Regions from separate parts of the Vogesella sp. genome, predicted to be linked through region 3. Evidence: predicted binding sites of a transcription regulator. Region 3 holds the regulator's gene; each other region holds the start of a gene.

Region 1 (10,314 bases), on a different contig from region 3:
GCACGAGGCGATGGCTACCGCCATGAACCGCCTGGGCGGCCGCTCCAACTCCGGTGAAGGCGGCGAAGACCCGGCGCGTTACGGCACCGAGAAAATGTCCAAGATCAAGCAGGTGGCGTCCGGCCGTTTCGGCGTGACCCCGCACTACCTGGTGAACGCCGAAGTGCTGCAGATCAAGGTAGCCCAGGGCGCCAAGCCGGGCGAGGGCGGCCAACTGCCGGGCGACAAGGTATCGCCGCTGATCGCCAAGCTGCGCTGCTCCAAGCCGGGTATCAGCCTGATCTCGCCGCCGCCGCACCACGACATCTACTCCATCGAAGACCTGGCGCAGCTGATTTTCGACCTGAAACAGGTGAACCCGAAGGCGCTGGTGTCGGTAAAACTGGTGGCCGAGCCGGGCGTGGGCACCATCGCCGCCGGCGTGGCCAAGGCTTACGCCGACCTGATCACCATCTCCGGTTACGACGGCGGTACCGGTGCCAGCCCGCTGACCAGCGTCAAGTACGCCGGTAGCCCGTGGGAGCTGGGCCTGACCGAAGCGCAGCAAGTGCTGCGTGCCAACGGCTTGCGCGGTCGCGTGCGCGTGCAGACCGACGGCGGCCTGAAAACCGGCCTCGACGTGATCAAGGCCGCCATCATGGGCGCCGAGAGCTTCGGCTTCGGTACTGGCCCGATGGTGGCGCTGGGCTGCAAGTTCCTGCGTATCTGCCACCTGAACAACTGCGCCACCGGCGTGGCCACCCAGGAAGTGAAGCTGCGTTCCAAGTACTTCATCGGCCTGCCGGAAATGGTGATGAACTACTTCCTGTTCATCGCCCAGGAAACCCGCGAGTGGATGGCCAAGCTTGGCGTACGCAATATGGAAGAGCTGATCGGCCGCATGGAACTGCTGGGCCTGGCCGACGGTAACACCGCCAAGCAACAGCGCCTGAACCTGGCGCCGCTGCTGTCGCAAGGTACTGTGCCGGATAGCGTGCCGCGCTTCTGCGTCAGCGATTCCAACCCGTCCTTCGACAAGGGCGAGCTGGCCGAGCAGATCCTGGCCGATGCGCTGCCAGCCATCCACAACAAGCAGATGCTGCAGCTGAGCTACCCGATCGAGAACATCAACCGCTCCATCGGCGCTCGCCTGTCCGGCGAAATCGCCCGCGTACACGGTGCGGCCGGCCTGCCGTTCGGCTGCCTGAAGGTGAAGTTCACCGGTTCCGCCGGCCAGAGCTTCGGCGTCTGGAACGCTCCGGGCCTGCACCTGGAGCTGGAAGGCGACGCCAACGATTACGTAGGCAAGGGCATGGCCGGCGGTCGCGTCACCATCTACCCGCCGAAGGACGCGGCGTACAAGTCGGACGAGTCCATCATCATCGGTAACACCTGCCTGTACGGCGCTACCGGCGGCCAGCTGTTTGCCGCGGGCGTGGCCGGCGAGCGTTTCGCGGTGCGTAACTCCGGTGCGCTGGCCGTGATCGAAGGCGCCGGTGACCACTGCTGCGAATACATGACCGGCGGCAGCGTGATCGTGCTGGGCGAAACCGGCTACAACTTCGGCGCCGGCATGACCGGGGGCTTTGCCTTCGTCTACGACCGTGCCGAGAAGTTTGCCTACCGCTACAACAACGAGCTGGTTGACATCAACCTGATCAACGGCGAAGCGATGGGCATGTACCGTGCCTACCTGCTGGAGAAGATTGCCAAGCACGTGGAGCTTACCGGTTCCGAAACCGGCCGCGCCATGCTGGAAAACTTCGACGACTACGTGGACTACTTCTGGCTGGTGAAGCCCAAGGCGGCCAAGCTGGAAAGCCTGCTGAAAGACTGATAGGGACGGGCGGGTTTGTCCGCCCCTTGATAGCAATGAAAGCACCTTGCGGCCAACGTTGGCCGCAGGGGCAAAGGATCGATGATCATGGGTGACGTTTTCCAGTTCATGAAGCTCTCGCGCAACCCCGGCGACAAGGTAGAAGTCGCGGTGCGCAAGATCGAATTCAAAGAGATTTACACCCCGCTGCACGCGGTAGATGCGGGCGACCAGGCCGGCCGCTGCCTGTCCTGTGGCAACCCCTACTGCGAGTGGGAGTGCCCGGTACACAACTACATCCCCAACTGGCTGAAGCTGGTGAAGGAAGGCAAGCTGTTCGAAGCGGCCGAGATGTCGCACAAGACCAATAGCCTGCCGGAAATCTGCGGCCGCGTTTGCCCGCAGGATCGCCTGTGCGAAGGCGCCTGCACGCTGGAGCAGGGCGGTTTTGGCGCCGTGACCATCGGCAGCGTGGAAAAATTCATTACCGACGAGGCCTACAAGGCCGGTTGGCGCCCGGACATGTCCAAGGTGATCTGGAGCGACAAGAAAGTGGCCATCATCGGTGCCGGCCCGGCGGGCCTGGCCTGTGCCGATGTACTGGTACGCAACGGCGTGCGCCCGGTGGTGTTTGACCGCTACGAAGAAATCGGCGGCCTGCTCACCTTCGGCATCCCCGAGTTCAAGCTGGAAAAGAGCGTGGTGAAGCGTCGCCGCGAGATCATGGAAGGCATGGGCGTCGAGTTCCGCCTCAATACCGAAATCGGCCGCGATGTCGAAATCGAAGCCTTGCTGGCAGAGTACGACGCCGTGTTCATGGGCATGGGCGCTTACAAGTACATGAAAGGCGGCTTCGATGGCGAAGACCTGCCGGGCGTACTGGAAGCGCTGCCGTTCCTGATCAACAACGTGCGCCAGTGCATGGACACGCTGCCGGCAGGCGATGCGCCGGTGTCGATGGCCGGCAAGCGCGTGGTGGTACTGGGTGGTGGCGATACCGCGATGGACTGCAACCGCACCTCCATCCGCCAGGGCGCCAGCAAGGTGATTTGTGCCTACCGTCGTGACGAGGCCAATATGCCGGGTTCCAAGCGCGAAGTGGCCAACGCGCGCGAGGAGGGCGTCGAGTTCCTGTGGAACCGCCAGCCGATGGGCATTGAACAAGCCGCCGACGGCAGCCTGCGCCTGAAACTGGCAGAAACCCGCCTTGGCGCGCCGGATGCCAAGGGCCGTCGCAACGCCGAAATCGTGCCAGGTAGCGAAGAAGTGATCGAGTGCGATCACGTCATCGTGGCGTTCGGTTTCCAGGCCGAAGCCGCCAGCTGGTTCGAGCGCCAGGGCGTTACCGTGGCGGCCAACGGCCGTACGTTGGCCGCGGCCAACGGCAAGTTCAAGTACCAGACCGCCAACGCCAAGATCTTTGCCGGCGGCGACCAGGTACGCGGTGCCGACCTGGTGGTGCGTGCCGTATTCGAAGGCCGTCAGGCTGCCGAGGGCATGCTGGCCTATCTGCAAGTCTGGTAAACCGCGCAGCTGGCCCATGCGGCCAACCTTGCCCCAGCCCGCCGCCCGGCGGGCTTTGTCATTTCCGGCGGCGGCCAACGCTAAAAATCTTGCCTTGCCCCCTCTTGAAAACCGCGTATGCCGTCCCTATGATTAGCACTCGCAAGGGCAGAGTGCTAATGCACCTGTCCAACACCGCTGAATTGATAGGTAATCATCTTTCAACAGCCACTGCTATTAGGAGAGATAAATGGCAATTCGTCCTCTGCACGATCGTGTTGTTATCAAACGCCTCGAGGCTGAAGAAAAAACCGCTTCCGGCATCGTTCTGCCGGGCGCCGCTGCTGAAAAGCCGGACATGGGTGAAGTGGTTGCCGTAGGTAACGGCAAGATCCTCGAAAACGGCGAACGCCGTGCCCTGGAGCTGAAAGTCGGCGACAAGGTTATCTTCGGCAAGTATTCCGGCCAGACCGTCAAGGTTGACGGTAACGAGCTCCTCGTGATGCGCGAGGAAGACGTGATGGGCATCGTCGAGTAATCCGTCCCCATCCCGCTTGTACTAACTGATTCTGGAGAATTTCAAGAATGGCAGCTAAAGACGTACGCTTCGGCGATTCCGCCCGTGCAAAAATGGTAGTGGGTGTCAACATTCTGGCTGACGCCGTTAAAGTAACCCTGGGCCCGAAAGGCCGCAACGTGGTTCTGGACCGCTCTTTCGGCGCGCCGACCATCACCAAGGACGGTGTGTCCGTGGCCAAAGAAATCGAACTGAAAGACAAGTTCGAAAACATGGGCGCCCAGATGGTGAAAGAAGTCGCTTCCAAGACTTCCGACGTTGCCGGTGACGGCACCACCACCGCTACCGTACTGGCTCAGGCTATCGTGCACGAAGGCATGAAGTTCGTGACCGCCGGCATGAACCCGATGGACCTGAAGCGTGGTATCGACAAGGCTGTTGTGGCCCTGGTAGGCGAAATCGCCAAGATCGCCAAGCCGTGCGCCACCACCAAGGAAATCGCCCAGGTTGGCTCCATCTCCGCCAACTCCGACAGCGACATCGGTGAAATCATCGCTACCGCCATGGAAAAAGTGGGCAAGGAAGGCGTGATCACCGTTGAAGACGGCAAATCGCTGCAAAACGAACTGGACGTCGTAGAAGGCATGCAGTTCGACCGCGGCTACCTGTCCCCGTACTTCATCAACAACCAGGAAAAACAGATTGCCGCACTGGACAATCCGTTCATCCTGCTGTTCGACAAGAAAATCTCCAACATCCGCGACCTGCTGCCGGTACTGGAGCAAGTGGCCAAGTCCGGCCGTCCGCTGCTGATCATCGCTGAAGATGTGGAAGGCGAAGCGCTGGCTACCCTGGTAGTGAACACCATCCGCGGCATCCTGAAAGTGGTTGCCGTGAAGGCACCGGGCTTCGGCGACCGTCGCAAAGCCATGCTGCAAGATATCGCCATCCTGACCGGCGGTACCGTGATTGCTGAAGAAGTGGGCCTGACCCTGGACAAAGTGACCCTGGAAATGCTGGGTCAAGCCAAACGCGTTGAAGTGGGCAAGGAAAACTCCACCATCATCGACGGCGCTGGCGATGCTGCCCAGATCCAGGCTCGCGTTGGCGAAATCCGCCAGCAGATCGAAGCCGCCACTTCCGACTACGACCGTGAAAAACTGCAAGAGCGCGTGGCCAAACTGGCTGGCGGTGTTGCCGTGATCAAGGTTGGTGCTGCGACCGAAGTGGAAATGAAAGAGAAGAAAGCCCGCGTGGAAGACGCGCTGCACGCTACCCGTGCGGCAGTGGAAGAAGGCGTGGTACCTGGCGGTGGCGTAGCCCTGCTGCGTGCCCGTTCCACCCTGGCCGATCTGGAAACCGCCAACGCCGACCAGGCTGCTGGTGTGAAGATCGTACTGAAAGCCATCGAAGCTCCGCTGCGCCAGATCGTACAAAACGCCGGCGACGAGCCGTCCGTGGTGGTGAACAAGGTGCTGGAAGGCAAGGCCAACTTCGGTTACAACGCCGCTACCGGCGAGTACGGCGACATGCTGGAAATGGGCGTACTGGACCCGGCCAAAGTGACCCGCTCCGCGCTGCAGCATGCTGCTTCCGTAGCCGGCCTGATGCTGACCACCGACTGCATGGTAGCCGAGCTGCCGGAAGACAAGCCGGCTATGCCTGACATGGGCGGCATGGGCGGTATGGGTGGCATGGGCGGCATGATGTAAGCTGCCTCGCCCTTGCGAAGCCAGAACCCCGCACCCCGGTGCGGGGTTTTTTCATGTGCTGCGGCCAACCTTGCCAGGTTGGCCGCATTGTTTTGCGCGCGCAGTCTGGCACAATGCCGCTTTCTTTGCGGGAGAGTCAGCATGAACCGGAACGAACTGTTACAGGCGCTGGACGGCAAGCTGGAGCCGTGGCGTTTCAAGGACTACGCCCCGAACGGGCTGCAAGTGGAAGGCAGCGACGAGATTCGCCGCATCATTACTGGCGTGACGGCCTCGCAGGCCTTGATCGACGAAGCCATCCGCCTGCAGGCGGACACCATTCTGGTGCACCACGGTTACTTCTGGAAAAGCGAGGCGGCGCCCATCACCGGCATCAAACGCAAGCGTATTGCGGCGTTGCTGCAAAGCAACATCAACCTGATTGCCTACCATCTGCCGCTGGATGCCCATCCGGAACTGGGCAACAACGCCCAGCTGGGGCAGGTGCTGGGCTTTGTCGACGCCGCGCCCAGCCAGAGCGAGCCGCTGTTATGGTGCGGCCAACTGGCGCAGCCGATGGCTGGCGAGGCGCTGCGCCAGCACATCAGCCGCAATCTGGGGCGCGAGGCGCTATTGCTGGGTGATGCGGACAAGACACTAAAGCGTGTGGCCTGGTGTACCGGTGGCGCGCAGGGTTTTTTTGAACAGGCCATCGCTTTGGGCGTGGATGTGTTCATTACTGGCGAAGTGTCTGAGCAAAATCAGCATTTGGCGAATGAAAGCGGCGTAAGCTTCATCGCGGCGGGGCATCACGCCACGGAACGCTATGGCGCCAAGGCCTTGGGGCAGTGGCTGGCGGATGAATTTGCCCTGGATGTGCAATTTATCGATCTCTTTAACCCGGTCTAACAACGATGCCCATGCTGTCAATGAGGCGATTTGTCGCATATGCGCTTCAAGTTCCCTCATGGAATCGGGTAGAATTGTAAGGTTTCAAGTTTATAGCTCGGTTTCCACGTTTGAGGATGACTGTAATGAGTGAACAACACGTTGATGCGGGGCGCCGTCGCTTTCTGACGGTGGCCACCAGCGCGGTTGGTGGTGTGGCGGCGGCCGGTGTGGCTGTGCCGTTTTTGATGAGCTTTGCGCCTTCTGAGCGTGCCAAGGCTGCCGGTGCCCCGGTTGAGGTGGACATCAGCAAGCTGGAAGCCGGCCAGAAGATCAACGTCGAATGGCGTGGCAAACCGGTTTGGGTACTGTCGCGTACGCCGGAGCAGCTGAAGAACCTGGCCACCATCGAAGGTGAGCTGCTGGATCCGAAGTGCGAAGCGCCACAACAGCCGGAGTACTGCAAAAATGCAACCCGCTCCATCAAACCGGAGATCCTGGTTGCCGTGGGCATCTGTACCCACCTGGGCTGTTCGCCGACCCATCGCCCCGACATCGCCCCGGCTGACCTCGGGCCGAAGTGGGTTGGTGGCTTCTACTGTCCGTGCCACGGTTCCAAGTTCGACCTGTCCGCCCGCGTATACAGCGGCGTACCGGCACCGTCGAACATGGAGATCCCGCCGCACAAATATCTGTCCGATACCGTGCTGCTGATCGGCGAAGACAAATAAGCGAGGGGAGAACATATGAGCACTGGCCAAAAAATTCTCAATTGGGTGGATGAGCGTTTCCCGCTGTCCTCGATGATGAAAGAGCACGTCACCGAGTACTACGCCCCCAAAAACTTCAACTTCTGGTACTTCTTTGGTTCGCTGGCCCTGCTGGTGCTGGTCATCCAGATCGTGACCGGTATTTTCCTGACCATGAACTACAAGCCGGACGGCAGCCTGAACGCACAGGGCATTCCGGTGGCTTTTGCTTCGGTTGAGTACATCATGCGCGACGTGGCAGGCGGCTGGATCATCCGCTACATGCACTCCACTGGCGCCTCGATGTTCTTTGTCGTTGTTTACCTGCATATGTTCCGCGGTTTGATCTACGGTTCGTACAAACAGCCGCGCGAGCTGGTATGGGTGTTCGGTACGCTGATCTTCTTGGTACTGATGGCAGAAGCTTTCATGGGCTATCTGTTGCCGTGGGGCCAGATGTCGTTCTGGGGTGCACAGGTGATCGTGAACCTGTTTGCTTCCATTCCGGTGATCGGTCCGGACCTGTCCGTGTTCATCCGTGGTGACTTCGTGGTGGGCGATGCCACGTTGAACCGCTTCTTTGCACTGCACGTGATCGCGGTGCCGCTGATCCTGCTGGCGCTGGTGGTTGCTCACCTGATCGCTCTGCACGAAGTGGGCTCCAATAACCCGGATGGCGTGGAAATCAAGAAACTGAAGGGCGAAGACGGCAAGCCGCTGGACGGCATTCCGTTCCACCCGTACTACACCGTGAAAGATGTGCTCGGCGTAGCCGTGTTCCTGATCGTGTTCTCCAGCATCGTATTCTTTGCCCCGGAAATGGGTGGTTACTTCCTGGAAAAACCGAACTTTGATCAGGCTGACCCGCTGAAGACACCGGCGCATATCGCCCCGGTATGGTACTTCACCCCGTTCTACGCCATCCTGCGTGCCGTACCGTCGTTTGCCGGTACCCAAGTATGGGGCGTACTGGCCATGGGTGCTGCCGTGGTGCTGATCGCCTTCCTGCCTTGGCTGGACAAGTCGCCGGTGAAGTCTATCCGCTACCGTGGTCCGAAGTTCAAGTTCATGCTGGTACTGTTCATCGCTTCCTTTATCGGTCTGGGTATCCTGGGCGCCTTGCCGTCCACCAACCTGCGTACCGTGGTGGCTCAAGTACTGTCCATCATCTACTTCGTGTTCTTCCTGGGCATGCCGTTCTATACCAAGAACGACGTTGGCAGCACGCCGGTTCCGACCCGCGTGACCATGAGCACGCCGGCCCGTCAGGTACGCTTTGTGGTTCTGGTGGTGGTCACGCTGGTATCGGCCATCTTGTTTGCGAAATTCATCTGATAAAGGGGGCAATATGAACAAGACTATCCGTCAACTGCTTGCCGCCGTTGCCCTGATGCTGCCGGCTGCCGGCGCCATTGCCGCCTCGGAAGGCCCGGCGCTGGAAAAGGCGCCCATCAATATTCAGGACACCGAAAGCCTGCAACGTGGTGCGCAGATTTTCGTCAACTACTGTCTGTCTTGTCATTCTGCCAGCGCCATGCGCTACAACCGGCTGACCGACATCGGTCTCACCGAAGAGCAGATCAAGGCCAACCTGATGTTCACCACCGACAAGATTGGTGACCCGATGAACATCGCCATGGACAAGAAGGATGGCAAACAGTGGTTTGGTGCTACTCCGCCGGACCTGTCGCTGATCGCGCGCTCCCGTGGTGCCGATTATCTGTACGGCTACCTGCGTGGCTTCTACCGTGACGAAACCCGTCCTACCGGCTGGAATAACCTGGTATTCGACAAGGTGGGCATGCCGCACATCCTGTGGGAGTGGCAAGGTGAGCAGGTTCTGAAGACCCATAAGGGTGCTGATGGCCATGAAGAGAAGTCTTTGCAGCTGGTGAAAGCCGGTACGCTGACCAAGCTGGAAAACGGCAAGGCCAATACGGCCGAGTTCGACAAGCGTATGGCCGATCTCACCAATTTCCTGGTGTATGTCGGTGAGCCGGTGCAGGTGAAACGTCACCAGGTGGGCTACACCGTGCTGCTGTACCTGTTCCTGCTGCTGCTGCCGTTTGCCTACTTCCTGAAAAAGGAATACTGGAAAGACATCCACTAAAACGGTGTTAGGTAGTCAAGCAAAGCGGCGCTTCGGCGCCGCTTTTTCTTTTTGTATCATGCACTTATGCAACTTTTGTGGAAAGTGTTGCTCCGAAAGTGCTAGAATTGCCTGTTATTTGATCAACAAGCCTGTTCAAGGAATCTACGCCTCATGATGACCCTCTACTCCGGTACCACTTGTCCTTTCAGTCAACGCTGCCGCATCGTGTTGTTCGAAAAGGGCATGGACTTCGAGATCATTGATGTGGACATCCACAACAAGCCTGAAGATCTGGCCGTGATGAACCCGTACAACGAGGTTCCGGTACTGGTTGAGCGCGACCTGATTCTTCACGAATCCAACATCATCAACGAATACATCGATGAGCGCTTTCCACATCCGCAGCTGATGCCAGCCGACCCGGTGATGCGCGCTCGTGCCCGTTTGTTCCTGTTCCGCTTCGAGCAGGAATTGTTCGTGCATGTGAAGACGCTGGAGAACGGTGCCAGCGGCAAGGAAGCCAGCAAGGCACGCGAAGCCATCCGCGATGGCTTGGTTACCATTGCCCCGATCTTTGCCAAGCAGAAGTTCATGCTGGGTGATGACTTTTCCATGATCGACGTGGCGATTGCACCGCTGATGTGGCGTCTGGAACATTACGGTATCGACTTGGGCAAAAATGCGGCGCCTATCCTGAAGTATGCCGAGCGTTTGTTCCAGCGCCAGTCGTTCATCGATTCGCTGACCCCGGCCGAAAAGGCCATGCGCAAATAAGCGTTATCCAACCAGCGAGGAGTTGCCATGACAGTCAGTACCCGCCCTTATTTGATCCGTGCCATTCACCAATGGTGTACTGATCAGGGGCAGGCTCCCTATATGGTGGTTTGGGTCGATGAAAACGTTCAGGTGCCGATGGAGTTCGTGAAGAACAATGAAATCGTGCTCAATGTCGGCTATGGTGCTACCCAAGGCTTGAACATGGACAATGACTGGATTTCGTTTTCGGCCCGCTTTGGCGGGGTTTCGCGCGAGATCTGGATTCCGGTAGGCAATGTATTGTCCATTTTCTCGCGTGATTC
Region 2 (10,314 bases), on a different contig from region 3:
GACAGCTTGCGCATGCTATTGGCGGCGTATCCGAATATGGCGGCCAACTGTGCGGTGATGATCGCATCGCGCAACGATGCCCGCTTGCAAGGCCTGCTGGGCACGGTATCGACGGCGGCCTTGACTTTACAGCAACAAGGGGAGGCCGCCGTGGCAGCGCAAGCCGTCGCCGGGGTAGCACTGCGTCCTCCACGTCTGCCACAGTTGCCGGAATAGGGCTTTGCCGTCAGGTGAGGGTCTGGGCTATGCTTGCCGCTTTGCTCATATTGCCGGGCGTATCCGATGCATGTCCCTTTGCTTGATCATTCCAGACGTCTGACCTTCGCCGCCGGCTTGCTGGCGGCGATTGCCATTTTCCCGTTCCTGTCGCGTTTCCACTTTCTGCCTTTGCCGCAGTGGTGGGGTGAAATCACCGTTGTCATGCTCGCTGCGTTGGCCATGCTACTGCTACCGGCTCGTGCCATGCCTTGGCCCCGTAGCAGCCTGTGGCTGATGCTGATGGCGGCTGTGTGGTCACTGCAGCCGTGGTTTGTCAGCCTGCATTTCCCCGGCCTTAATCAAGCCACCGCACTGGCTTTTGTTTCGCTATCGGTACTGGCACTGGCAGTTGCGCGCTGGCGTAGCCAGGCAGGGAGCGAAGCCGTGATCACTACCCTGGCCAAAGCCTTGCTGATCGGCACGCTACTGCAGTCGCTGATCGGCTTGGCTCAGGTCACCGGTCTGGCTGCGGCGATGGGCGGTGTGCTGTTTTACGATAGTAGCCACCCCACTACCAATGTGTTCGGCCATATCGGCCAGCGCAACCAGTACGCGCACTATCTGACCTGGGGGGTGATCGCGGCCGCCTGGCTGCTGGCCAGCGGCCAGCTGGCGCGGCGCTGGGGCTGGGCTGCCATTGCCTGGCTGGCATTGTCGATTGCTTTTGCCGGTTCACGTACCGTGTTGCTGTATACGGTTGCTATCTTGTTGCTGGCTGCATGGTGGCACTGGCGTCTGCGCAGGCCTCAAACCTGGCAGCTGCTCAAGATCGTGGCTTTGGCGATGGCAATTATGGTGGCCATGCAGTTTGCGCTGCCGCTGACCGAAAAATTGCTGGCGCCATTGCTGCACGGCCCGGTAGCGGCCAGCGGCTTGGAAAGGTTGGCCGCTAACAGCGATGGTATGGGCGCACGCCGGCTTGCAGAGTGGGGTAAAGCCTGGATCGTGTTTACCGAACAGCCATGGTTCGGTATTGGCTGGTATCAGTACGCTTCGGAAAGCGTACGCTTGCAGATGCTGCCGCAGTTTGCCAATGCGGGCGTCAATAGTGGATTGTTTGCCAACGCGCACAACCTCGTTTTCCAGTTACTGGCCGAGATGGGTTTGCTTGGCACCTTGTGTGCGCTGCTGGGTTTCTTATGGGCGGCCTGGCCGTACTTTGGCCGTCGGGTCGAAGTGGTGCACCTGATCCCGCTGGCTATCATGGCGGTGACGATGATTCACAGCATGCTGGAATACCCGCTGTGGTATCTGTACTTTCCTGCCGTGCTGGTGATGATGCTGACCTTGGCGCCGGAAACCGATGCCCCCGAGCATGGCTGGCTGATGCCGGTTTATGCCTTGCTGGCCATTGTATTGCTGGTGTTGGCCGCTTATGGCAGCTTGCGCTATCGCGAAATGCAGGGTTTGTACTACCCCACCAGTCAGCGCCAGCAACAGCGTCTGGAGCAGATCATCCGTCACGAACCGATGTTCGCTTCTCACGCTTTGGGTCTGTTGGACGATGTGATCAGGCCAAGCAGCAGCAGTCTGAAGACACAGCGTCACTGGCTGGAAAAAATGGCTGCCTTCCGCCCCTACCCGGATGTGTTGCGTCGCAAAGCGCAGATGGAGGCACTGGCAGGCGAATACGACAAAGCTGCGCATACCTTCAGTCTGGCGCTGGCCTCGTTCCCCACTTATGCGCCTGATTTTCTGGCGGAGCTGGATGAAGACGAACCGGCCTGGGCCGGGTTGCGCCAGCAGGCACAGCAAGCGGTGGATAAACTGCCACCACAGTATCGTTGAATATGCACATAAAAAAAGCCACCGCACGGCGGTGGCTTTTTTGCGATCAGCACGCCTAAGCGTCGATGACGACGCCGTGGCTCAGCGCGGCCTTCATTTTGCCCAGCGCCTTGGCTTCAATCTGGCGGATGCGCTCGGCGGACACGCCAAACTCGGCGGCAAGATCGTGCAAGGTGGCGCCGCCATCATCGGCCAGCCAGCGCGCTTCGATGATGCGGCGGCTGCGGGCGTCCAGGCTGGCAAGCGCGTGCTCGATACCCTCGCTTTGCAGGCTATCCAATGCCTGGCGTTCGATGGCACGGGTAGGCTCGTGGTGGCTGTCGGCCAGCCAGTCGATCGGGGCAAAGCCCTCGTCGTCGCCATCGTCGGCCAGTAGTGCCACATCTTGTCCGCTCATGCGCGTTTCCATTTCGCGCACTTCTTCCGCTTTCACGCCTAGCTGTTCGGCAATGTCTTGGGCTTCTTTTTCCGACAGTGCAGAAAAGCCCTGCTTCATGCTACGCAGGTTGAAGAACAGCTTGCGCTGCGGCTTGGTGGTGGCAATGCGCACCAGGCGCCAGTTGCGCAGGATGAATTCGTGGATTTCGGCCTTGATCCAGTGCACGGCAAACGAGAACAGACGCACGCCGCGGGTGGGTTCAAAGCGTTTTACCGCCTTCATCAGGCCGATATTGCCTTCCTGGATCAGGTCGGCTTGTGGCAGGCCATAACCAGCGTAACCGCGGGCGATGGATACCACCACGCGCAGGTGCGACAGCACCAGACGCTTGGCTGCTTCCAGGTCGCCGTCGTGCTGCTGGCGCTTGGCAAGCTCGAACTCTTCTTCCGGCGTCAGCATCGGAATGCTGTTCACGGTCTGGATGTACTGTTCCAGGCTACCGTTGGCGGAGAGTACTGGCAAAGCAATCGTGGTCATACGCGGATTATCCTCATGGAAACCTGAGCTGATCTTAGCACTCTCGTTATGAGAGTGCCAGAACAGCACAGGTTCCCGGTGATGGCATTTTTAAATCGGGGTGATAGCAATTAACGGGCGCGCAGCCGGCGCAGATGGTGGTCTGCGGCCAACCTGGCACCGATGATGCCCAGGGCGATGGTGGCACCGACCAGCAGCAGTAACTCCTGCGCCGTCAGGCTGCGCAGCAGGATGCGTTCGTTATACAGCTGGGCAAAACCGTCCAGTGCTGGCGCTGCCTGCGCCACGAATACACTGCACAGCGCCCAGCACAGCAGCGTGCTGAGCACACCCTGCCAGACGGCGTAGTACATGAACGGCCGGCGGATGAAACTGTCGGTGGCGCCGATCAGTTTGGCCACTTCGATCTCCTCCTGCCGCGCCAGGATCTCCATGCGGATGCTGTTATGGGTAATCAGCATCAGCGCCAGGCCAAAGCTGATGCCCAGGAACCACGCCAGTTGCATGGCCAGCTCCAGCAAACCGTGCAGGCGTTTGGCCCAGGCCGCGTCAAACTGCGCTTGCTCGACCATCGGCAGCCCGGAAAGCTCGCGCTGCAGCATTTCCAGCGCTTCAGGCGGGGCGTCCGCTTTAGGCTGGACGATGAAGGCATCGGGCAGCGGGTTGCTGCCCAGACCTTCGCCAATCCCGCTCATGCCGCTGCGCTGTTCCAGTTGCTGCAAGGCCTGCTGCTTGGAGACAAAGCTGAAGCCGGCCACTTTAGGGTGGGTTTGCAGGCTGGCTTGTACCGCCGCCAGGTCAGCCTGCTCGGCCGACAGTTCCATGAACAGCGTGATTTGCGGGGTGGCGGTCAGCTTGCCGACCCAGCTTTGTACGCTGCTGGCGCCCAGATACAGCGATACCGGCAGCGACAGGGCAATGGCCAGCATCAGCAGGTTCAGCAGGCTACCCACCGGCTGGCGCAGCATTTTCAGCAGGGCCAGGCGGGCATCCTGCCAGTGCAGGTAGAAATAGTGTTTCATGATGCGAACTGGCCCTCGCGCAAGCGGATGATGCGGCGACCGTAGTCTTCCATCAGGGTTTCGTCGTGGGCCGATACGATCACGGTGACGCCGACCTGGTGGAACGATTTGAACAGTTCCATGATGTCCAGCGCGTAGGCGCGGTCCAGGTTGGCTGACGGCTCGTCAGCCAGCAGGATGCTGGGGCGATGCACGACGGCGCGGGCAATGCACAGGCGTTGCTGTTCACCGCCGGACAGGCGCACCGGCATCACCTTTTCCTTGCCCAGCAAACCCACCTTGTCCAGCGCGGCGCGTACCCGCTTGGCCGCCTCACGGCGATCAAAGCCGATGATGTCCAGCGGCAGCATCACGTTATCGAATACATTGCGGTCGAACAGGATCTTGTGGTCCTGGAACACGATCCCGATGTGCTGGCGGACATAAGGCAACTGGCTGGCGCGCAGTTTACTGAGGTTCTGGTCGTTCACCAGCACGCTGCCGCTGGTGGCGCGCTCGATGCCGCTAATCAGCTTCAGCAGCGTGCTCTTGCCGGCGCCGGAGTGGCCGGCCAGAAACAGCATCTCGCCACTGTCGATGGTAAACGACAGGTTTTTCAGCGCTTCATGGCCGCCGGGGTAGCGTTTGCTTACCTGTTCAAACTGGATCATTGCTGCATCCTGTGACAGTCAGAGGTTGGCCGCAGGCGCGGCATCAATCAAACAGGGCATCGATGTACGGGCCTGCCTGGAACGGGCGCAGGTCATCGATGGTTTCGCCGACACCGATAAAGCGCAGCGGTACCGGGCGCTGTTTGGCGATGGCAGCAATCACGCCACCCTTGGCGGTGCCGTCCAGCTTGGTCAGTACCAGGCCGGTCAGGCCCAGTGCATCGTCAAAGGCGATGACCTGGTTGATGGCGTTTTGGCCGATATTGGCATCCAGCACCAGCATCACCTCGTGCGGGCCATCCGGAATGGCCTTCTGGATCACGCGCTTCACCTTCTTGATTTCTTCCATCAGGTGCAGCTGGGTCGGCAAGCGGCCGGCTGTATCGGCCAGCACGATGTCGATCCCGCGGGCGGTGGCTGCCTGGATGGCGTCGAAACAGACGGCAGCGGCATCGCCGCTTTGCTGCGCGATGACGGTCACGTTGTTGCGTTCACCCCAGGCCATCAGCTGTTCGCGCGCGGCAGCACGGAACGTATCACCTGCGGCCAGCAGCACGCTCTTGCCCTGGCTTTGGTAGTACTTGGCCAGCTTGCCGATGGAGGTGGTTTTGCCGGCGCCGTTGACGCCCACCATCATGATGACAAAGGGCTTCTTGGTGCTAACATCCAGCGGCTGCTCCAGCGGGTTGATCAGTTCGCCCAGCGAGTCCTTCAGCGCCCCTTTCAGCTCTGCCGAATCTTTCAGTCCGCCCAGGCTGACACGGTTACGCACGTCTTTCAGCAAGTGGTTGGTAGCGTCTACGCCCATATCGGCGGTAAGTAGTACGGTTTCCAGCTCTTCGTACAGGTCTTCATCGATCTGGCCGCCACCAAACAGCGAGGCCAGTTGCTTGCCCAGCTTGTCGCGGGTTTTGGACAAGCCGGCTTTCAGTCGCTCGGTCCAGCTGAGTTTGCGCTCAGGCGCTTGCGACGGCGCGGTGGTGGCAGCGTCCACTGCAGGGGCCGTGGTTAGCGGTGTTGGGTTGTCTTGTGGCGCGGCAGCGCTTTCCGGTACTGCTGGCTGGGCAACCTGCTCGGCCGGGGGAGTTTTTTTCTTGAAGAAGCTGAACATGCTTATTGAATCTGCGCACAAAAGAAAGCCAGATTGTAGCCTTAAAACGGGCTGTTACGCTGCCTTGAAACAGCATTCGCCTACAAACTCCTGCAATGTATATATAAGGAATGCGCTGCGCTGTGAAGAAGCAGGACGGCGAAGCGGGGACAGGGTAGAATTCTGCCCTTGAATTCAGGAGGATGCATGACGCAGCAGCGCAACAAGGTCAGAATCATTGCCGGCAAATACCGACGCCGGCTGCTGGATGTGCCCGAGGCGGAAGGGCTGCGGCCAACCCCGGACCGGGTACGCGAGACCTTATTCAACTGGCTGGGTCAGGAGCTGCACGGCAAGAGCTGCCTGGATTTGTTTGCCGGCAGCGGTGCGCTGGGCTTCGAAGCGGCCTCGCGCGAGGCGCGGCGCGTGGTGCTGGTAGAGAAGTCGCGTGGCGTGGCGGAGGTTTTGCGTAAAAACCGGCAACTGTTGGGGGCCAGCGAAATCGATATCCAGTCACAGGATGCACTGCTTTACCTGAAGCACTGCCGCCACTGTTTCGATATCGTCTTCGTTGACCCGCCGTATCAGCTAGCGCTGCAGCAGCAGGTGCTGGCCATGTTGCCGCCATTGCTCGCCCCGGGGGCGGTGGTATACGTGGAAACGCCGGCACCGGCGGAATTTGCCGGCTGGCAGGTGCTACGTGCGATGAGGGCGGGCAAGGTGCACTCCTGGTTGCTACAGCCGGAGCCTGCCGTATAAGGATATAACCCTGCGAACTTGCTACTGCGCGGGGTGAGTGACAGAATTCACTATGTGAAATACCTGAGGAAATTACTATGGCTTTGATCATTACCGACGAATGCATCAACTGCGACGTCTGTGAACCGGAATGCCCGAACAATGCGATCTCGCAGGGCGAAGAGATCTACCAGATCGATCCTAACCTGTGCACCCAGTGTGTTGGCCACTACGACGAGCCGCAGTGTCAGCAAGTCTGTCCGGTAGATTGCATTCCGCTGGATCCGGATCGCCCGGAAACCCAGGAAGAGCTGCATCAGAAGTACCTGGTGATTACCGGTAAGGCCTGATGTAAGTGACTGATTTGCCACAGAGCCCCGCGTCATGCGGGGCTTTTGTTTGGAAAATTGAAAAAAAATCGGCAAAAGCTGTTGACGTGCCTGCAAGGTGTCTATACTATTCGGGCTTCTTCACGGGGGGATTCCCGAGCGGTCAAAGGGATCAGACTGTAAATCTGACGGCTCTGCCTTCGAAGGTTCGAATCCTTCTCCCCCCACCAGTTGCTATGTATCTTGGCGGCGATGGTGAAGTCGCTCGGATCGTAGGCGGGTGTAGCTCAATGGTAGAGCAGAAGCCTTCCAAGCTTACGACGAGGGTTCGATTCCCTTCACCCGCTCCAGGTTGCTGTAGATTATTGTTGTGTGAAGCTCATGTAGCTCAGGGGTAGAGCACTCCCTTGGTAAGGGAGAGGTCGGCGGTTCAATTCCGCCCATGAGCACCATCAATTTTAAACTTTATTCGTATTCAGGGAATTTGCCATGGCTAAGGAAAAGTTTGAGCGGACCAAGCCGCACGTAAACGTTGGCACCATCGGTCACGTAGACCATGGTAAAACCACTCTGACCGCTGCTATCACCACCATTCTGTCCAAGAAATTTGGTGGCGAAGCTAAAGATTACTCCCAGATCGACAGCGCGCCGGAAGAAAAAGCTCGTGGTATTACCATTAATACCGCTCACGTAGAATACGAAACTGCTACCCGCCACTACGCTCACGTAGACTGCCCGGGTCACGCCGACTACGTAAAAAACATGATTACCGGTGCTGCCCAGATGGACGGCGCTATCCTGGTATGTTCCGCTGCTGACGGCCCGATGCCGCAAACTCGCGAACACATCCTGCTGTCCCGCCAAGTAGGCGTACCGTACATCATCGTCTTCCTGAACAAGGCTGACCTGGTGGACGACGCTGAGCTGCTGGAACTGGTTGAAATGGAAGTGCGCGATCTGCTGTCTTCCTACGACTTCCCGGGCGATGACACCCCGATCGTTACCGGTTCCGCTCGTCTGGCACTGGAAGGCGACCAATCCGAATACGGCGAGCCGGCAATCTTCCGCCTGGCTGATGCTCTGGATTCCTACATCCCGACTCCGGAGCGTGCTATCGACAAGCCGTTCCTGCTGCCGATCGAAGACGTGTTCTCGATCTCTGGTCGTGGTACTGTAGTTACCGGTCGTGTTGAGCGCGGTATCGTTAAAGTCGGCGAAGAGCTGGAAATCGTTGGTCTGAAAAACACCGTTAAGACCACTTGCACCGGCGTGGAAATGTTCCGCAAGCTGCTGGATCAAGGTCAGGCTGGTGACAACGTAGGCGTGCTGCTGCGTGGCACCAAGCGTGAAGACGTAGAGCGTGGTCAGGTTCTGGCCAAGCCGGGTTCCATTACCCCGCACACCAAGTTTGCTGCTTCGGTATACGTACTGAGCAAAGAAGAAGGTGGTCGTCACACTCCGTTCTTCGCTAACTACCGTCCGCAGTTCTACTTCCGTACTACTGACGTGACTGGCGCTGTTGGCCTGTCCGAAGGTGTGGAAATGGTTATGCCGGGTGACAACGTAGAAATCACCGTAGAACTGATCGCTCCGATCGCTATGGAAGAAGGTCTGCGTTTCGCGATCCGTGAAGGCGGCCGCACTGTTGGCGCCGGCGTAGTAGCCAAGATTATTGCTTGATAAAGGTTTTAGGCCAGTAGCTCAATTGGTAGAGTATCGGTCTCCAAAACCGAGGGTTGGGGGTTCGAGACCCTCCTGGCCTGCCAAATAAGACTAACCGGCGTTTACGCCGGTTAGTCTTTTCACGTATATGCAACGCGAGAATTCATATGGAAATGCAAGATAAGCTCAAGCTGGGTCTGGTTGGCCTGCTGGTGGCTGCTGGCGTGGTTGGCTTCTATCTGTTGCCGGAAACCCAGACCGTGCTGCGCGTCCTGGTGTTTGTGGCGTCCGTTGCTGCGGGTGCTGCGGTATTCTGGTTCTCTGCCCCGGGCCGTGAATTTGTTGCCTATGCGCAAGAATCGCTGGTGGAGGCGCGCAAGGTAGTGTGGCCTTCCCGCAAGGAAACCACGCAAATGACCATGATGGTGTTTGTGTTCGTTTTTGTTCTTGCCTTGTTTATGTGGCTGGTTGACTCGTCCTTGTCCTGGCTCTTCTATGATGTACTGCTTCGTCGGGGTTGATAATGGCTAAACGTTGGTATGTTGTGCATGCTTACTCGGGTTTCGAGAAGAGCGTGCAAAAAGCGTTGAGAGAGCGTATCGAGCGCGAGAGCATGCAGGATCTTTTCGGCCAGGTGTTGGTGCCGGTGGAAGAGGTTGTGGATGTGAAGAACGGCAAGCGCTCCATTTCTGAGCGCAAGTTCTTCCCGGGTTATGTGCTGGTCGAGATGGAAATGACCGACGACACCTGGCACTTGGTCAAGAGCACGCCGAAAGTAACCGGCTTTGTGGGTGGTACGGCCAACCGTCCGGCACCCATTTCCGCCAAGGAAGTGGAATCCATCATGCAGCAAATGCAGGATGGCGTAGAGAAGCCGAAGCCGAAAGTACTGTTTGAAGTGGGCGAGCGCGTTCGTGTCAATGAGGGTCCGTTCACCGATTTCAATGGTACGGTCGACGAGGTGAATTACGAGCGCAACAAACTGCGCGTTTCGGTGCAGATTTTTGGTCGCGATACGCCGGTCGAGCTGGAATTTTCGCAAGTCGAGAAGCTGTAATACTTGTTTTTTTTGAAGCGCTTAGATATACTCTTGCGCTTCGTGTGGGGAGCGTTGCACGTCGCAATGCGTTATACCCGAATTTAGGAGCTCTAACGTGGCTAAGAAAATTGTTGGCTATATCAAGCTGCAAGTTGCGGCTGGTAAAGCAAACCCGTCGCCGCCGATCGGTCCGGCACTGGGTCAGCGTGGTCTGAACATCATGGAATTCTGCAAGGCCTTCAATGCCCAGACTCAGGGCATGGAGCCGGGCATGCCGATTCCGGTTGTGATCACCGCTTACGCAGACAAATCCTTCACCTTCACCATGAAGACGCCGCCGGCGACCTTCCTGCTGAAGAAAGCTGCTGGTATCAAATCCGGTTCTTCCAAGGCTCACGTCGACAAGGTTGGCAAGGTAACCCGCGCCCAACTGGAAGAAATCGCCAAGACCAAGCAAGCTGACCTGACCGCTGCTGACCTGGATGCTGCCGTGCGCACCATCGCCGGTTCCGCTCGTTCCATGGGTCTTGAAGTGGAGGGTGTGTAAATGGCTAAGCTGTCCAAGCGCGTACAAGCCCTGAAAGCACAAGTAGATCGCAACAAACTGTACGGCGTTGACGAAGCGCTGAACATGGTTAAAGCGGCTGCTACTGCAAAATTTGACGAATCCATCGACATCGCCGTAAATCTGGGTGTTGATCCGCGTAAATCCGACCAGGTTGTACGTGGTTCCGTGGTTCTGCCGCGCGGTACCGGTAAATCCGTACGCGTTGCTGTATTTGCTCAAGGCGCCAACGCCGAAGCCGCCAAGGCTGCCGGTGC
Region 3 (10,314 bases):
ATGAACGAGCAGGCGCGGATGTGGTCGGCGATCACTTTCAGCGACGGCACGTCCTGGCTGTACGGCACGCCGGTTTCACGCGCAGCGGCGCGCACCAGGCAGGCCAGGGCGTCGGTTTCGTAGTTGGACTTCACGTTCTGCAGCACGGTGGACAGGCGCTCCAGGCCCATGCCGGTGTCGACGGACGGTTTCGGCAGCGGGTGCAGTGTGCCGGTTTCGTCGCGGTTGAACTGCATGAAAACGTTGTTCCAGATTTCCATGAAGCGGTCGCCGTCTTCGTCCGGGCTGCCCGGAGGGCCGCCGGCCACGCTCGGGCCGTGGTCGTAGAAGATCTCGGTACACGGGCCGCAGGGGCCGGTGTCGCCCATGGTCCAGAAGTTGTCGGACGCGTACGGCGCGCCCTTGTTGTCGCCGATGCGGACAATCTTCTCTGCCGGCAGGCCGACGGTCTTGTGCCAGATGTCGTAGGCTTCGTCATCGCTGGCGTACACGGTGACCATCAGCTTGTCTTTCGGCAGGTTCAGCCACTGTTCGCCGGTGAGGAATTCCCAGGCGTAGGTGATGGCGTCGTGTTTGAAGTAGTCGCCAAAGCTGAAGTTGCCCAGCATTTCGAAGAAGGTGTGGTGACGCGCGGTATAACCGACGTTTTCCAGGTCGTTGTGTTTGCCGCCGGCGCGCAGGCACTTCTGGCTGGTGGTGGCGCGGGTGTAGTCGCGCTTTTCGAAGCCCAGGAACAGGTCTTTGAACTGCACCATGCCGGCGACGGTGAACATCAGGGTGGGGTCGTTGCCCGGAATCAGGCTGCTGGAAGCCACAACCTGGTGGTTTTTGGAGGCAAAGAACTCCAGGAATTTCTGGCGGATGGCAGAAGTTTTCATAGGGATTGGGTCGTATTGAATCGGATTCTGAAAACGGCGACACGCGACGCGTGAATATCGGGTCGATTGTGGCAACTGCACACGTTGCTGGCAAGCCTTGCGGCCAACCTTTGCACCCGAAACGCGGCTTTTTGGCGCGGCTGGCGCTGCCGCTTGCTATAAATCGCCGTCGTGCTCGTCGGGCCAGTCGTCGCTGCCCTTGATCACCTGGCGGATGGTGTCCATGCCGAAGCCGCGGCTGGCCAGAAAGCGCATCTGTTTGGCGCGCTCGGCAGCGTCGGCGGGTGGCTGGCCGAATTTCTTCAGCCACAGCTGGCGCGCGGTGGCCAGGTCGCTGCGACCGGACAGCGTGGCCTTGATGGTGTCGGCGTCCACGCCGCGTTCACGCATTTCCATGGCGATGCGGCGGCTGCCGTACTTGCGGCTGCGGCTATCGGCAAACTGCTCGGCAAAGCGGCTGTCCGATTGCCAGCGGTTGCCGGCCAGTTCGTCCAGTACGGCGTCGAGGTCGTCGCCTTCCTGTACAAACGGCGCGAGCCGCCGCTTCAGTTCCAGCCGCGTGTGCTCGCGGCGGGAAAGAAGGTCGACGGCTCGCGCCTTCAGGCTTTTGCCCGTACTCATCAGGCGTCGAAGGTGTCGTCCAGCAGGGCTTCGTCTTCGTCCGGCTGGCCTTCGGTGATCTGTACTTTCACGCCGACGGCTTCGCGGATCTTGCGTTCCACTTCCTGGGCGATGGCCGGGTTGGATTTCAGCCACTCGCGGGTGTTGTCTTTGCCCTGGCCGATCTTCTGGCCGTTGTAGGCGTACCAGGCGCCGGATTTGTCGATGAAGCCGTGCTCCACGCCCAGCTCGATGATCTCGCCTTCGCGGCTGATGCCTTCGCCGTACAGGATGTCGAAATCGGCTTGCTTGAACGGTGGCGATACCTTGTTTTTCACTACTTTGACGCGGGTTTCGTTACCTACCACTTCGTCAGACTTCTTGATACCGCCGATGCGGCGGATATCCATGCGCACCGAGGCGTAGAACTTCAGCGCGTTACCGCCGGTGGTGGTTTCCGGGCTGCCGAACATCACGCCGATCTTCATGCGGATCTGGTTGATGAAGATCACCAGCGTGTTGGTGCGCTTGATGTTGCCGGTCAGTTTGCGCAGCGCCTGGCTCATCAGGCGGGCCTGCAGGCCGACGTGGCTGTCGCCCATTTCGCCTTCGATTTCGGCCTTCGGCACCAGCGCGGCAACCGAGTCCACCACGATCACGTCCACGCCGCCGGAGCGAACCAGCATGTCGCAGATTTCCAGTGCCTGTTCGCCGGTGTCCGGTTGCGAGATCAGCAGGTCTTCTACCGAGACGCCCAGTTTCTGCGCGTATTGCGGGTCGAGCGCGTTTTCGGCGTCGATGTAGGCGCAGGTGCCGCCCAGTTTTTGGGCTTCGGCCACCACTTGCAGACACAGCGTGGTTTTACCCGACGATTCCGGGCCGTAGATTTCCACCACACGGCCGCGCGGCAGGCCACCCACGCCCAGTGCCAGGTCCAGGCCCAGCGAGCCGGTGCTGATCACTTGCAGGTTTTCGGTGATCTGGTTGTCGCTCATGCGCATGATCGAGCCTTTGCCGAACTGCTTTTCAATCTGCGCCAGCGCTGCGCTCAGTGCCTTGCTCTTGTCTTCGGAACGCTCTGCCATGCTTGCTCCAATCGGAAATCGTTGAGTTCAAATTCGTGATGGGTTTGATTATGTACGTTTTCATCCGGCCTGCCAAATAAAAACGCAGCCGCCGGTGCAAGAACGCCACACCGGCCACGCAGGGTGGCTGGCCAAGCGCTGATTATCGCACGAATGGCCGGCCCGGTTGGCCGTGTCGCGGCGGGGCTTTGGCGATGCGGCAAGCTGTGACAGAATGGCTGCATGCTGAACGATCGCACCCAACATCTGCTCAAGGTTCTGGTAGAGCGCTACATCGCCGACGGCCAGCCGGTAGCGTCCAAGACGCTGGCGGCGGTGTCCGGCCTGGAGCTGTCGCCGGCGTCCATCCGCAATATGCTGGCCGACCTGGAAGGCCTGGGCCTGATCGCCTCGCCGCACACGTCGGCCGGGCGCGTGCCCACGCCGCGCGGTTACCGGCTGTTTGTCGACCGCTTGCTTACCGTGCAGCAGCTGGGTGAGCCGGCGGTGGCCGAGCTGCGCCACAACCTGCAGCCGGATAGCCCGCAGCGCGTGGTGCAGGCTGCGTCGCAGCTGCTGTCGGAGCTGACGCAGTTTGCCGGCGTGGTGATGACGCCGCAGCGCGCCGACGCTGCCTTCCGCCAGGTGGAGTTCCTGCGCTTGTCCGAGCGCCGGGTGCTGCTGATCCTGGTGACGCTGGAAGGCGATGTGCAGAACCACCTGTTCAACACCGCGCGCGATTACAGCAGCAGCGAGCTGGTGGAGGCGGCCAACTTCCTCAACCAGCATTACGCCGGCCACGCCTTCGACCGCATTGCCAGCCGGGTGGGCGAGGAGCTGCAGCAACTGCGCGGCGACATCTCCGAGCTGATGCAGATGGCCATCCTGTTCGGGCAGCAAGCGCTGTCCGGCGGCGACGATCTGGTGATCAGCGGCGAGGGCAAGCTGCTGAATGTCAGCGACTTCTCTGGTGACCTGAACCGGCTGCGCGAACTGTTCGATACCTTCCAGCGCAAGACCGAGCTGCTGCAGCTGCTGGAACAAAGCCGCCGCGCGCCGGGGGTGAACCTTTTCATCGGCGACGAGTCCGGCGTGATGACGCTGGACGACTGCAGCGTGGTGATCGCGCCGTATCGCCTGAACGGCCAGGTAGTGGGCACGCTGGGCGTGGTGGGGCCCACGCGCATGGCCTATGAGCGGGTGATTCCGATCGTGGACATCACCGCGCGCCTGGTGTCCAGCGCCCTCAATTTCAATGACTAGGCCGCCTTGCGGCCAACCTTTCCTGCGGATAATCGCCATGACTTTCAAGACCGTGCTGGCCGCGGCCGGCCTGCTGCTGGCCAGCGTTGCCACCCATGCCGACGTGGCGCTACTGATGCGCCCGGACGTGCAGCGCTATATCGACGAGCAGGTCGCCAGCGGCGAGCTGACCCGTGCCGAGCTGGAAACCGTGTTTGCCAATGTGGAGCCGAAGCCGAACATCATCGCCATCATGGACAAGCCGTCCACCGCACGGCCGTGGTACCAGTTCCGCCCCAACTTCTATAGCGACAAGCTGATGCAGGAGGGCGTGACCTTCTGGCAGCAAAATGAAGCCACGCTGCAACGTGCCGCCGAGACCTACCGCGTGGCGCCCGAGATCATCGTGGCTATCATCGGCATCGAAACGCGCTACGGCCGCAATACCGGTAGCTTCCGCCTGGCCGATGCGCTGACCACGCTGGCGTTCGATTACCCGCGCCGTGCCGACTTCTTCCGTGCCGAGCTGACCGAGTTTTTCCGCCTGGCGCGCAGCGAGAACGTCAACGCGCTGAGCCTGAAGGGCAGTTACGCCGGCGCCATGGGCTTGCCGCAGTTCATGCCGTCCAGCTACCGCAAGTGGGCGGTGGATTTTGACGGCGATGGCCACAAGGACATCTGGAACAACCCGGTGGACGCCATCGGCAGCGTGGCCAACTACTTCCGCGAGCACGGCTGGCTGGGGGGCGACGACGTGGTGATTCCGGCCGAGCTGGCGCCGGGCACGGTGCCGGACGAGTTGGCCGCCGACAAGTTCAACCTGCACTACACGGTGGCCGAGCTGAAAGCGCGTGGCGTGCTGCCGCAAGCGCCGGTGCGCGACGATGCGCTGGCGGTGCTGGTGCCGCTGGAAGTAGCGCCGGGCGTCACACGCTACTGGCTGGGCCTGAACAACTTCTACACCATCACCCGCTACAACAAGAGCACGCTGTACGCGATGGTGGCGCACGAGTTGTCGCAGGAAATGCGCGCCCGCTTTCTGCAGGCCAGAATGGCCGCCAGCCAAGGCAGCGTGAACTGAATCGGGGCGGGGCGGCCAGCACAGAAATAGTCGCCATCGCTGGCGAATCCCTTTAGAATCGGCCGCCATGACCTATCAAGTTCTCGCCCGCAAGTGGCGCCCCAAGCGCTTTGCCGACCTGGTCGGCCAGGAGCACGTGGTGCGCGCCCTGTCCAATGCGCTGAAAGAATCCCGCCTGCACCACGCCTACCTGCTCACCGGTACCCGTGGCGTGGGCAAGACCACCATCGCCCGTATTCTGGCCAAGAGCCTGAACTGCGAAACCGGTACCACGGCCGAGCCGTGTGGTGTGTGCCAGGCCTGCACCCAGATCGACGCCGGCCGCTTTGTCGACCTGCTGGAAATCGATGCCGCGTCCAATACCGGTATCGACAATATCCGCGAAGTGCTGGAAAACGCCCAGTACACGCCCACCATGGGCCGCTACAAGGTCTACATCATCGATGAAGTGCACATGCTGTCCAAAAGTGCCTTCAACGCCATGCTGAAGACGCTGGAAGAGCCGCCGGCCCACGTCAAGTTCATCCTGGCCACCACCGACCCGCAAAAAGTGCCGGTCACGGTGCTGAGCCGCTGCCTGCAGTTCAGCCTGCGCAACATGACGCCGCAACAGGTGGCCAGCCATCTGGCGCACATGCTGGACGTAGAGGACATTGCCTACGAAAGCCCGGCGCTGGCGCTGCTGGGCCGGGCTGCCGCCGGCTCCATGCGCGACGCGCAGTCGCTGCTGGACCAGGCCATCGCCTACGGGCTGGGTGAAGTGAAAGAAGAGGGCGTGCGCGCCATGTTGGGCGCGGTGGACAAACGCTATCTGTTTACCCTGCTGGACGCGCTGGCCGCCGCCGACGGTGCCCGCCTGATGGCCGAAGTGGAAGCGTTGGCCGCGCGCGGTATCGGTTTTGACAGTGCGCTGGCCGAGCTGGCCAACGTGCTGCACCAGATCGCGCTGGCGCAGACCGTGCCCGACGCCATTGCCGGCGACGAGCCGGAGCGCGACGCGCTGTTTACGCTGGCCGCCACGCTGGCGCCGGAAGACGTACAGCTGTACTACCAGATCGCCTTGCACGGCCGCCGCGACCTGGCGCTGGCGCCAGACGAACACGCCGGCTTCAGCATGACGCTGCTGCGCATGCTGGCTTTCCACCCGGTAAACGGTGGCGACAGCGTGGCGCGGCCGTTGTCGTCGGCGCGCCCGTCGCAACCGGCCCCGGCTGGCCATGCGGCCAACCCGGCTGCCTCGGCGGCTGCGGCTGCCGGTGTATCGCCGGCGCGGGCGGCGCTGGCCCAGCTGGGCATGAAGCCGGCCGAGCGCAGTGCGCCGGCCGCCGACAAGCCGGCACCGGCCGAGCCGGAACCCGAGCCTGCGCGGCCTGCTGCGCCGCTAGCCGTCGCCACTGCCAAAGCGGCCCCGGCCGCGCCGCGTGAGCCGGCGCCTTGGGAAGACGCCCCGGCCCCGGTCACCGTGGCTGCGCCCGCCAAGCCGGCTGTGCTTGCCCCCGTGGCAGCACCTGCGCCGGTCGCCGCACCCGCCATCGCCCCGGCCCCGGCCCCGGCCAGCGAGGCGGCTGACGCCGACGACGAGCGCGAGCCGGAAAACCTGGATACCGCCAGCGACGACGAGCTGCCGGCCTACGCCATGATGATGGACGAGGATTTTGGCGCCTTGATGGCCGATGCGCCGTCTGAGCCTGCCGCCCCAGCCTTCGACGGCGACTGGGCCGAGCTGGTGCGCCGCCTGGGCAACAAGCTGGGCGCCGCGCGCATGCTGGCGCAGAACGCCGCGCTGAAGCAGTGGGATAACGGCCTGTTCGACCTGGCGGTGCCGGAAGCCTTCCGCAGCATGGCCACGCGCGATTACCAGGACAAACTGAAAACCGTTCTGGCCGAGCATCTCGGCCGGGACATCACCTTGAGGGTGTCGGTAGAGACCCTCGACATGGAGACCCCCGCCATGCGCGATGCCCGCGCCAAGCGCGAGCTGCAGGCGGAAGCGCGTCAGATCATGGAAAACGACCCGGTGGTCAGGCAGCTGGTGCAGGAAATGGGTGCCATGCTGCTCGCCGATACAATACAACCCGTTCAGGAGTAAGCCGCGATGTTTGGTAAAGCCGGTATCGCTGGCCTGATGAAGCAGGCCCAGCAAATGCAGGAAAACATGAAAAAAGCCCAGGAAGAACTGGCCCAGGTGGAAGTGGAAGGCCAGGCCGGTAACGGTCTGGTGAAGGTCGTGATGACCTGCTCCCACGTTACCCGCCGCGTATCGATCAGCGACGACCTGCTGGCCGATGCCAAGGAAGACAAGGACATGCTGGAAGACCTGATCGCCGCCGCGTTCAACGACGCCAGCCGCAAGGCCGACGAAACCTCCGCCGAGCGCATGCAGGGCTTTACCGCCGGCATGAACCTGCCGGCCGGCATGAAGCTGCCGTTCTGATCGTTCGCTGATCTGATCAAGGTTGGCCGCAGGCAGTTGCTTGCGGCCAACCTTTTTTACTGGAGCCTCCATGAAGAACCCGCCCTCGCTTGACCAGCTGATCGCGGCGCTGAAAGTGCTGCCCGGTGTCGGCCCCAAATCCGCGCAACGCATGGCGTTTCACCTGCTGCAGAAAGACCGTGGTGGCGCCGACAAGCTGGCGCGTGCGCTGGACCATGCGCTGATGAATTTGCGCCACTGCGAGCGCTGCCATACCTTCAGCGAAACCCCGCTGTGCAACGTCTGTGCCGACGCCGAGCGGCGCCAGGATTTGCTGTGCGTGGTGGAAATGCCAGCCGACCTGCTGATGCTGGAGCAGACGCGCTGCTACGACGGGCTGTACTTCGTGCTGATGGGGCGCCTATCGCCGATGGACGGCGTCGGCCCGAAAGACATCGACCTGGAACGGCTGGTGGCACGCGCTACCGATGGCCAGGTGGAGGAGGTGATCATTGCCACCAACTTCACCGCCGAAGGCGAGGTGACGGCGCATCTGATCAGCGAGATGCTGAAGGCGCAGGGCTTGCGCGTCAGCCGCATTGCACGCGGCATGCCGGTAGGCGGCGAGCTGGAAAACGTGGACCCGGGCACGCTGGCCCAAGCCATGTACGAGCGCCGCAACGTCGGCTAGGCGCGCCAGTATCTCGGGTGCTATCCGGCAACACAAAAGCCAGCCCTGCGGGGTAATGCCAGTCAGTTAGCGCTGACTGGCGTTTTTTGGCTAGGGGTTTGTTGTGTTTGAAGAGTGCTATTGTGTCCGCGATGCGGACGATGTTTAGATGCCGGTTCCGCCCGGCAGACAGGAAAGGGGGCGGGTTGCCGCCCCCTTTTCATTCCCCCGCAACCCGGGGCTGCTCGAAACCCCGTCCAAAATGGCACGCCCCAGGCGCCGCCGAACTCGCCCCTCGCTAACGGCTCGGGGCTCAAACAAATCGACGTCTTAAAACCTGGGGCGCACCATTTTGACCGGCTCGCGCCAACGGGATGGGGCGCTGCACTCACGTCCTGCTACTTGAAAGCACATTCGCCTAAATGGCTGGCATTAGCCCTGCGGGGCTGGTGATCAGCGCAGCAGGGTGTGCAGCGTTTTTTCGTAGACGCAGGCCAGCGGCTCGATGTCGTCCACACACACGCATTCGTTCAGCTTGTGAATGCTGGCGTTGATCGGGCCGAACTCCACCAGCTCGCGCGCGATGCGCTTGATGAAGCGGCCATCCGAGGTGCCACCGGTGGTGTTCAGCTCCGGCGTCACGCCGCAGGTGTCCACGATGGCCTGGCTGATGGCGTCGGTCAGCGCGCCCGGGGCGGTGATGAACGGGTTGCCCGACAGCGCCCAGTGCAGTTCGTAGGCCAGCTGGTGCTGGTCCAGAATGGCGTGCACGCGGTCTTTCAGGGTCTCTGCGGTGTGTTCGGTGCTGAAGCGGAAGTTGAACTTGATCTCGCAGCTACCCGGAATCACGTTGGTGGCGCCGGTGCCGGCGTGGATGTTGGACACCTGCCAGCTGGTGGGCGGGAAGTAGTCGTTGCCGTGGTCCCATACTTCGGCGGCCAACTCGGCCAGCGCCGGGGCCGCCAGATGGATGGGGTTTTTCGCCAGGTGCGGGTAGGCGATATGGCCCTGGATGCCGTGCACGATCAGGTGGCCGGACAGCGAGCCGCGGCGTCCGTTCTTGATGGTGTCGCCAAATACTTGCGACGAAGTGGGTTCGCCCACGATGCAGTAGTCCAGCTGCTGGCCGCGCGCTTCCAGCGTATCGACCACCCGTACCGTACCGTCTGCTGCCACGCCTTCTTCGTCCGAGGTGATGAGGAAGGCCAGGGTGCCGGCGTGGTCGGGGTTGGCCGCAATGAAGCGTTCGCTGGCGGTGATGAAGGCAGCCAGCGAGGCTTTCATGTCGGCGGCGCCGCGGCCGAACAGGTGGCCGTTACGGATGGTGGGTTCGAACGGGTGGCTGTCCCATTTGTCCAGCGGGCCGGTGGGCACCACGTCGGTGTGGCCGGCAAAGCACAGTACCGGGGCGCCGTGGCCGCGGTGTGCCCAGAAGTTGCTGACGTCGCCGAACGGCATGCGCTCGATGGTGAAGCCCAGGTCTTCCAGGCGGGCGATCATCATCTCCTGGCAGCCTTCGTCGCGCGGGGTGATGGAGTCCTGGCGAATCAGCGCCTGGGTGAGGTCGAGTGTGCTGCTCATCGGCCGAACTCCGCTGCGTAATCCACGTCCTTGAAGCCGACGCGCAGCTTGCCGCCGTTGTCCAGCACCGGGCGCTTGATCAGCGACGGTTTGGCTTGCAGCAGGGCAATGGCGGTGTCGGGGTTGGCCGCTTGCGCTTTCTCGGCGTCGTCCAGTGCGCGCCAGGTGGTGCCGGCGCGGTTGACCAGCTTGTCCAGGCCGATGGCGGCGATCCAGGTGCGCAAGGTGGCCTCGTCTATGCCCTGTTTCTTGAAGTCGTGGAAAGTGAAGTCCAGTTGCTGGCTGCTCAGCCAGGTGCGGGCCTTCTTGACGGTGTCGCAGTTGGGAATGCCGTAGAGGGTGATCATGGTCTAGTGGTTCAGTGTAAAGCCGGTGAAGGTGGTGGTGTCTTGCTTGCTCTGGCCGCTGGCGCTGTCGTGGTTGACCAGCCAGAACAGGTTGGTAGGCGAGTCGGCATTCTGCAGCGCCTCGTCCAGCGTAATCATGCCATCTTTGTACAGGCGGAACAGCGACTGCTCGAAGGTCTGCGAGCCTTCGCTCATGCTGCTTTCGATGGCTTCCTTGATCTTGTCGATCTCGCCGTTGCGGATCAGCTCCGACACGTGGGCGGTGTTGAACATGATCTCCATCGCCGGGCGGCGCTTGCCGTCCACGGTTTGCACCAGCCGCTGCGATACCACGGCTTTCAGTGTGGCGGCCAGGTCCATCAGCAGCGCGTTGCGGTTTTCCAGCGGGAAGAAGCTGATGATGCGGTTCAGCGTGTGGTAGCTGTTATTGCCGTGCAG

What was found. The regulator HrcA, encoded in region 3, represses chaperone genes, less so after heat shock. The targets are predictions, from matches to a motif close to ATTAGCACTCGNNNNNNNCGAGTGCTAAT.
Region 1: a site for HrcA is predicted at 3,451-3,479, ahead of groES (co-chaperone GroES). Genes of this name have one in related genera too.
Region 2: a site for HrcA is predicted at 2,996-3,024, ahead of rpoH (RNA polymerase sigma factor RpoH). Genes of this name have one in related genera too.

Annotation. Positions count from the first base shown of each region.
Region 1 is NZ_JBKBHK010000003.1:100,935-111,248, reverse strand. It holds gene gltB (glutamate synthase large subunit) at 1-1,816, shown strand, start outside; gene ACK4FZ_RS05000 (FAD-dependent oxidoreductase) at 1,904-3,319, shown strand; gene groES (co-chaperone GroES) at 3,549-3,836, shown strand; gene groL (chaperonin GroEL) at 3,884-5,527, shown strand; gene ACK4FZ_RS04985 (Nif3-like dinuclear metal center hexameric protein) at 5,669-6,415, shown strand; gene petA (ubiquinol-cytochrome c reductase iron-sulfur subunit) at 6,541-7,125, shown strand; gene ACK4FZ_RS04975 (cytochrome b) at 7,141-8,478, shown strand; gene ACK4FZ_RS04970 (cytochrome c1) at 8,492-9,253, shown strand; gene ACK4FZ_RS04965 (glutathione S-transferase N-terminal domain-containing protein) at 9,407-10,009, shown strand; gene ACK4FZ_RS04960 (ClpXP protease specificity-enhancing factor) at 10,037-10,314, shown strand, end outside.
Region 2 is NZ_JBKBHK010000002.1:239,200-249,513, forward strand. It holds gene ACK4FZ_RS03690 (Wzy polymerase domain-containing protein) at 1-216, shown strand, start outside; gene ACK4FZ_RS03695 (Wzy polymerase domain-containing protein) at 283-2,046, shown strand; gene rpoH (RNA polymerase sigma factor RpoH) at 2,102-2,962, opposite strand; gene ftsX (permease-like cell division protein FtsX) at 3,073-3,984, opposite strand; gene ftsE (cell division ATP-binding protein FtsE) at 3,981-4,634, opposite strand; gene ftsY (signal recognition particle-docking protein FtsY) at 4,678-5,745, opposite strand; gene rsmD (16S rRNA (guanine(966)-N(2))-methyltransferase RsmD) at 5,932-6,483, shown strand; gene ACK4FZ_RS03725 (YfhL family 4Fe-4S dicluster ferredoxin) at 6,561-6,812, shown strand; tRNA gene ACK4FZ_RS03730 (tRNA-Tyr) at 6,937-7,021, shown strand; tRNA gene ACK4FZ_RS03735 (tRNA-Gly) at 7,068-7,141, shown strand; tRNA gene ACK4FZ_RS03740 (tRNA-Thr) at 7,169-7,243, shown strand; gene tuf (elongation factor Tu) at 7,281-8,471, shown strand; tRNA gene ACK4FZ_RS03750 (tRNA-Trp) at 8,482-8,557, shown strand; gene secE (preprotein translocase subunit SecE) at 8,627-8,974, shown strand; gene nusG (transcription termination/antitermination protein NusG) at 8,977-9,510, shown strand; gene rplK (50S ribosomal protein L11) at 9,608-10,039, shown strand; gene rplA (50S ribosomal protein L1) at 10,040-10,314, shown strand, end outside.
Region 3 is NZ_JBKBHK010000015.1:44,470-54,783, reverse strand. It holds gene alaS (alanine--tRNA ligase) at 1-878, opposite strand, end outside; gene recX (recombination regulator RecX) at 1,035-1,499, opposite strand; gene recA (recombinase RecA) at 1,499-2,563, opposite strand; gene hrcA (heat-inducible transcriptional repressor HrcA) at 2,786-3,805, shown strand; gene mltB (lytic murein transglycosylase B) at 3,843-4,865, shown strand; gene dnaX (DNA polymerase III subunit gamma/tau) at 4,933-6,954, shown strand; gene ACK4FZ_RS14850 (YbaB/EbfC family nucleoid-associated protein) at 6,961-7,299, shown strand; gene recR (recombination mediator RecR) at 7,370-7,969, shown strand; gene dapE (succinyl-diaminopimelate desuccinylase) at 8,402-9,529, opposite strand; gene ACK4FZ_RS14835 (ArsC family reductase) at 9,526-9,876, opposite strand; gene ACK4FZ_RS14830 (PilT/PilU family type 4a pilus ATPase) at 9,880-10,314, opposite strand, start outside.